Regions from separate parts of the Sphingomonas sp. NFX23 genome, predicted to be linked through region 3. Evidence: predicted binding sites of a transcription regulator. Region 3 holds the regulator's gene; each other region holds the start of a gene.
What was found. The regulator LexA, encoded in region 3, represses DNA repair genes until DNA is damaged. The targets are predictions, from matches to a motif close to GTTCCNCNCTTGTTCT.
Positions count from the first base shown of each region.

Region 1 (2,274 bases), on a different contig from region 3:
CGACCGACCGAGAACATCCTCGATTCAGGCAAATGGACACCGGTGGTGCTGGCCTGCGCGCATCTCAATCATGACCCCAGTGACAGCGCGCTTAACCAGCTGGCAGCGCTCTGCCAGCGCTGCCACATGATTTACGATGGCCCTGAACATCGTCGTCGACGTTGGATGAACGCACATTACCGGCGTGCGCTCGGCGATCTGTTCTACGGTCCATATCCGATGCGGGGGGCGGACTGGATCACCCCGACACCCATCAGCATGCTCGATGACAGCCGATCGCTCTACGCAAACGTCCGATAGCTCGGAGCACCGGATACGCTGTGCCGGCCGCGTGCAGACAAAAAAAGGGGCCGCCAAAAAGCGACCCGGGAAGTTTTGGGAGAGGATGCCTGAAAGGCGTCACCTTGGTATCCCGCGGGTCGGGCAATGGCGAATGCAAATCGAATAAACCGGATTGCATTTCATGCACTTGGCAGAATGTTAGAGCCAAACTCATCCCCTCACGAGCTTGATGATGGAGCAATAATTACGAGTGCTCGACAGCGTGGAAGTGGACCTGGCCCGGCACGCTGATCAGCATGTCCAACGACAGTCGTTCGCATACGCGCATTCGCGGTAGCCGCCTCCGCGGCACATGCCAAACGCGCTTCGCAACGTTCGCAGGGAGAACCTTATCCACATGACTATCGAGTCTGACGATTGACCAAACGGTTCTGGTAACGGAACATAAAGGGAACAGGTAGAGTCTAGACATCATGATCACCGCCCTCGAGTCCCTGCCGACCATCGCCCACCTGCGGACAATCGCAACGTCGATGGTGGATCACCGCATCATGCCGTTCGGTATTCCTGCGCTCGACGATCGCCTCGCAAGCAGCGGCCTTCGCGCTGGAGCACTGCACGAGGTCGCCGCACAAAGCTGTTCGATGGTCGACGATGCCGCAGCAACGCTGTTCCTCGCAGGCATCGCCGCGCGAGAAGCGGCGCATACAGGCGGGCCGGTGCTGTGGGTGAGCTGTCGCAACGATCTCTATGCGCCCGGCCTGGAACAGGCGGGGCTATCATCTGCCGACTTGATTCACGCACAACCCCGTGACGATGCAGCCTTGCTGGCCGTCGTCGAAGACGCGGTGCGCGATGGAACGCCGTCAGCGGTGATCGCCGAGGTTAGCCGGATGTCGATGGTGGCGACCCGGCGCCTGCAACTGGTCGCGGCCGACGCCGACATTCCCGTTCTCATCCTGCGACGCAGACGTAATCGCGACCAGGATCCGCTCGCCGAGCCGTCTGCGGCCTGGACGCGCTGGCGGATCGCCAGTGCGTCGTCCGAGCGCCTGGGCGTCGCCGGCGTCGGCCGATCGCGGTGGCAGGTCGAGGTCGCACGGCAGCGTGGCGGCGAAGCATTTTCGATGATTTTGGAGGGGTGCGATGAGACGGGTTGTCTCGCTGTTCCTGCCGCACTTGGCCATCGAACGGCTGAGACGGCTGGACCGGCACGCTACGCGGCCGCCTGAGCGGCCCGCCCTTCAGCTTCCCGTCGACGACGATCCCGGTGCGTGTTCCGTACCGCGGGGCGGCGGGTGGCGGCCGGGTGCGCGCTGGGCCCGCGCTGATATGCCGACCAGACATGATGTGGAAGGTGAGATCGCAGCGCTGCCCACGCATGCCAAACCGCCCATGCGTGAACTTGGTCGACGTTCGGAAGCGGCGAACCATCCGTTCCACGGACCAGCGCAAGCCGACCGTCACGAAAGGGTTGCGGCAACCGTTGCCGCGTTTCACCGGGCGCCGCTCGCACTGGTGGGCAAGGTTGGCCGGCGCGAAGAGGTGGTGGCCGCCTGCGATGGCGCTGCGGCGTTGGGGATCACGATCGGCATGGCCGCGACCCATGCGCGCGCGCGAGTGTCCGATCTCGACATCCGGCCATCTGAGACCGAGGCGGATGCCGCGTTACTGGACCAGCTCGCGCTGCGTGCGGTGCGCCGTTGGTCACCGATCGCAGCGGCCACGCCGCCTGATGGTCTGTGGCTAGACCTGACCGGCTGCGCGCATCTCCATGGCGGCGAAGAGCGGTTCTGTCGGCGTCTGCGCGCCTTTTGCCAGCGTGCCGGGTTCACGGCACGTGTGGCGGTCGCGGACACACCGGGCGCGGCCCATGCCGTTGCCCGGTTCGGATCGGCCGATATCGCGATCGTGCCCACAGGACGAACGGTCGACGCGCTCAGCGGTTTGCCGGTCGCTGCTTTGCGCCTCGCAGGCACAGCGCTCGTTGCC
Region 1 is NZ_JAGEKH010000007.1:151,959-154,232, reverse strand. Features, by position in the region: gene J4O76_RS19190 (hypothetical protein) at 1-300, shown strand, start outside; gene J4O76_RS19185 (ImuA family protein) at 756-1,514, shown strand; gene J4O76_RS19180 (Y-family DNA polymerase) at 1,429-2,274, shown strand, end outside.
Region 1: a site for LexA is predicted at 722-737, ahead of J4O76_RS19185 (ImuA family protein). Genes of this name have one in related genera too.

Region 2 (2,274 bases), on a different contig from region 3:
AATCGAGGCCGACATTGTTGAGGAAGCCCAACCGCTCGACGATCTCCTTGAGGATGCGTTCAGCGATCGCGTTCTGCTGGTCGCCGAGATGCTGCGGCATGTCGGTGAAGAAGGCGAGAGCATCGACCACCGATAAGTGGGTTGCGTACGAAATGTCCTTCATCGCGATCTTGACCGCGAGCGCTTCGGGCTTCAGGCGCGCGCCGCCGCAGACTTCGCAGGGGGCGGCGGACTGGTACTTGCTCAGCTCCTCGCGCATCCAGGCGGAGTCGGTCTGGAGCATGCGGCGGTTGAGGTTGCCGATGACGCCCTCGAACGGCTTGGAGACGTCGTATTTCTTCTTGCCGTCGATGAAGGTGAGCGTGACGGGCTTGCCCTTCGAGCCGTGCAGGATGGTGCTCTGGACCTCCGGCGGGAGGTCGGACCAGGGCGTCTCGATGTCGAACTTGAATTCGCGCGCGAGGCTGCCGAGGACCTGCATGTAGTAGGGCGACGGCGGGTTGGATTTCGCCCAGGGGACGACCGCGCCCTTCTTGATGCTGAGCATGTGATTGGGGACGACGAGGTCTTCGTCGAACAGCAGCTTCTCGCCGAGACCGTCGCAGGCCGGACATGCGCCCTGGGGGGCGTTGAACGAGAACAGGCGCGGCTCGATCTCGGAGATCGTGAAGCCGCTGACCGGGCAGGCGAACTTCTCGCTGAAGACGATGCGGCCGTCGGGGGCGTTGTTGCCGAGGATTTCGGACTTTGGCGTATGCGGTTCTACCGGGTCGGCGGGGTCGACATAGGCAAGGCCGTCGGCGAGTTTCAGCGCGGTTTCGAAGCTTTCCGCGAGGCGCGTGGCGATCTCGCCGCCGACGACGAGGCGGTCGACGACGACTTCGATGTCGTGCTTGTACTTCTTGTCGAGCGCGGGGGCTTCGTCGATGTCGTGGATCGTGCCGTCGATCCGGACGCGCGCGAAGCCCGCCTTCTGCCACTCGGCGAGTTCCTTGCGGTACTCGCCCTTGCGGCCGCGGACGACGGGGGCGAGCAGATACAGGCGCGTGCCCTCGGGGAGCGCCATGACGCGGTCGACCATCTGGCTGACGGTCTGCGCGGCGATCGGTTCGCCGGTGGCGGGCGAGTACGGGATGCCGACGCGCGCCCAGAGCAGGCGCATGTAGTCGTAGATCTCGGTGACGGTGGCGACGGTCGAGCGCGGGTTGCGCGACGTCGTCTTCTGCTCGATCGAAATCGCGGGCGAGAGGCCCTCGATGTGGTCGACATCGGGCTTCTGCATCAGTTCGAGGAACTGGCGGGCGTAGGCGCTGAGGCTCTCGACGTAGCGTCGCTGGCCCTCGGCGTAGATCGTATCGAACGCGAGGCTCGACTTGCCCGATCCGGAGAGGCCGGTGATCACCGTGAGCGTGTCGCGGGGGATGTCGATGTCGACGTCCTTGAGGTTGTGCTCGCGCGCGCCGCGTACGGAAATCTTGGTCAGCATGAGGCTGGTTCTACTTCTGTTCTGATCGGGAGACTAGTGGGAGAGATAGGAATGCATGAGGCCGGGTGCCAGTTCATCCGGGACGATCGATTGCGCAGCCGATTGCGCGACGGGCGATCAAGGCGTCGACGCGGCTTGCAACCAGGTGGCGTATTTTGGAGAACCGGCGAACGTGACGGGGTGCAAGGGGATGATGCGATGACGAGTATTTCCGGATGCCGCTGATGCTGGCGCTGGCCGCCGCTGCGGCGCTGGCGGAGCCCACGGCCGCGCCGTTGACTCCGGCGAGCAAGTGGAACGTCGATTATGGCGCGACCGCCTGCATGCTCGGCCGCACCTATGGCACCGGCAAGGCGGAGACGATTCTCGCGCTTCGTCGGCTGCCGCTGGCGTCGACGCTCGAGCTGATGGTCTACACCAATGATCGTGGCGTAACGATGCGGCTGGGCCAGGCGAAGATCGGCATCGTCGGCGGGGGATCGGATGACAGCCGGTACGAGAGTTATCCGACCCAGGCTTCGGGCAAGCGGATGACGCGCATGCAGGTCGATGCCACGCTGTTCGAAACGCTGCCCGCCGATGCCGTGCTGCGCATCACCCCGGACAAGATGTCGGGCTGGGCGTTCGCGATGCCAAATGCGAAGGCGGCATTCGAGGCCCTGGCCAAATGCAATGATTCGACGGCCAAGCATTGGGGCATCGACCCGACCGAGCGCGCGAAGATCGCCCAGCCTGCCAAGGCGACGACACGGCCCGAATACTGGATCGGACCCGACGATTACCCGAGG
Region 2 is NZ_JAGEKH010000002.1:761,543-763,816, forward strand. Features, by position in the region: gene uvrA (excinuclease ABC subunit UvrA) at 1-1,486, opposite strand, end outside; gene J4O76_RS07570 (energy transducer TonB) at 1,702-2,274, shown strand, end outside.
Region 2: a site for LexA is predicted at 1,494-1,509, ahead of uvrA (excinuclease ABC subunit UvrA). Genes of this name have one in related genera too.

Region 3 (2,274 bases):
GTTGCGAAGGTGATGCGATTCGGGAGACCTTCACACCTTCATGAACGATGAGCCGACGTCGGTTTTTCCGTGGTCTGCGAAGACAAATAGACGCCAATCTAAGCACCACATCTTCGCGCCTTTGCGCCTTCGCGTGAACAAAATCATCCGTCATCACCTGCGATCGCAGTGCGAAGAATTTGTTCACGCGGAGACGCGGAGCCGCGGAGAATTTTGATACGATGGATGAATCGGGCTGGCTATTGTTCAGTCTCACTACCGAAGGCATTGGAACAGCTTCATCCCTCCCCGAACGCAACACCTCCGCGTCTCCGCGCGAACCAATTCTTCGGCTGCGCGGGGGGCAGATGGCGATATGTTCGCGCAAAGGCGCGGAGGCACAGATATTTAGGGTTCGAGTCGAGGTCGCGCTTATGCATCGAAGCGGGACAGAGTCTTCCGGACGCTTGGCGGTCTTTGCTTGGGCATATCGAAGAACTGTCTCGGACAACTCCGAGTACATCGCTTAATTTGCCGATCAGACCGGTCGCTGTCGCTAGCGGGAGAGAGCGACTTGGCTCACCAGCTTGAGCGGGCACTTTTCCTAAGCAGCTAAAACAGAGACCGGCCTGCGCGATGATAACGCAGGTCGGTCTCCGCGACTCAGTCGTAGCGGCGGAGGATGCCGGAGAGTTTGCCTTGGACGCGGACCTGGGCGGGGGCGTAGCGTTGGGGGTCGTAGGCTCGGTTTGCCGGGTCTAAGCGGACCATGGCGCCTTCGCGGCGGAAGTATTTGAGGGTGGCTTCGCTGTCTTCGATCAGCGCAACGACGATCTCGCCGTCTCTCGCCGTTTCGGTGCGGCGGATCAGGGCGTAGTCGCCGTCGAGGATGCCCGCTTCGACCATCGAGTCGCCCGAGACTTCGAGAGCGTAGTGTTCGCCGGTGCCGAGCAGCGCGGCGGGGACGGCTAGCATGGTGCTGCCTTCGAACGCCTCGATCGGGACGCCGGCAGCGATGCGGCCGTGGAGGGGAATCTCGATGACGTCGTTGGCCGGTTGCGGGGTCGCGGCGGCGGGAGCTGCCTTGACGTTCGATGCCTTTGACGGCGCCTTTTTCTCCGCACGTTCGGGCATGCGCAACACTTCGAGCGCGCGCGCGCGGTTCGGCAGGCGGCGGATGAAGTTGCGCTCCTCGAGCGCGCTGATCAGACGATGGACGCCCGACTTCGATTTGAGGTCGAGCGCGTCCTTCATCTCCTCGAACGACGGCGAGACGCCGGTTTCGTTGAGGCGATCGTTGATGAAGCAGACGAGTTCGTGCTGCTTGCGCGTGAGCATGGCGGTTCTCCGTCCGGAACAGACTGGGAACTTCTATGGAACATAACTAACGCCGTCAAGCGTCCGTATCACGCGATTACGAGGATTTCGGCCGATTCGCCGGTCCTCGCGACGGGAGCGTTGCCGGGGCGGACGATGAGGCAGGTCGAGCGGGCGAGTGTCAGCAGCATCGAACTGTCCTGTATCGTCGAGGCATAGGCTTTCCCGTCGCGCAGTTCGGCGCGGAGATAGTCGGTGCGGGCGTTGTTGGCGGGCAGGTCTTCGCCGAGCAGCGCGTGGGTCGACTGGGGGAGCGGGTCTCTAGCGCCGGCCATGTGCGCGACGACGGGTTTGACGAACAACGTCGCGGTGACGAACGCGGAGACCGGATTGCCGGGGAGGCCGAGTACCATCATCTCGCCGATCCGGCCGGCCATCATCGGCTTGCCGGGGCGCAGGGCGATCCGCCAGAAGTCGATGGTGCCGCCGGCGGCTTCGATTGCCGGGCGGACGAGGTCGTGGTCGCCGACCGACGCGCCGCCGGTAGTGACTAGCAGGTCTGCCTCGACGCTGGCGAAGGCTTCGCGGAGGATCTCGAGATTGTCGGGGAGTATGCCGAGGTCGATGATGTCGACGGGCATGTCGGCGAGCATCGCGGCGAGCATAATCCCGTTCGATTCGGGAAGCGCGACGCCGTCGGTGGTCGAGCCGGGGGGGACGAGTTCGTCGCCGGTGGCGGCGACGGCGACGCGGACGCGGCGGTTGACGGTGAGGCTGCCGTGGCCGCCGGTTGCGGCGACGGCGATGCGCGCGGGGCTGAGGCGATCGCCCGCGGCGATCAGGCGGGTGCCGGTGGAGAAATCGAGGCCCTTGCGGCGGGTGTTGCGGCCGAGCGTCGGGGGGCCTTCGCCGGCCAGGATCAGGGTTTCGCCATCACGCTGGGCTTCTTCCTGGACCATGACGGTGTCGGCGCCGTCG
Region 3 is NZ_JAGEKH010000004.1:111,745-114,018, forward strand. Features, by position in the region: gene lexA (transcriptional repressor LexA) at 643-1,317, opposite strand; gene glp (gephyrin-like molybdotransferase Glp) at 1,386-2,274, opposite strand, start outside.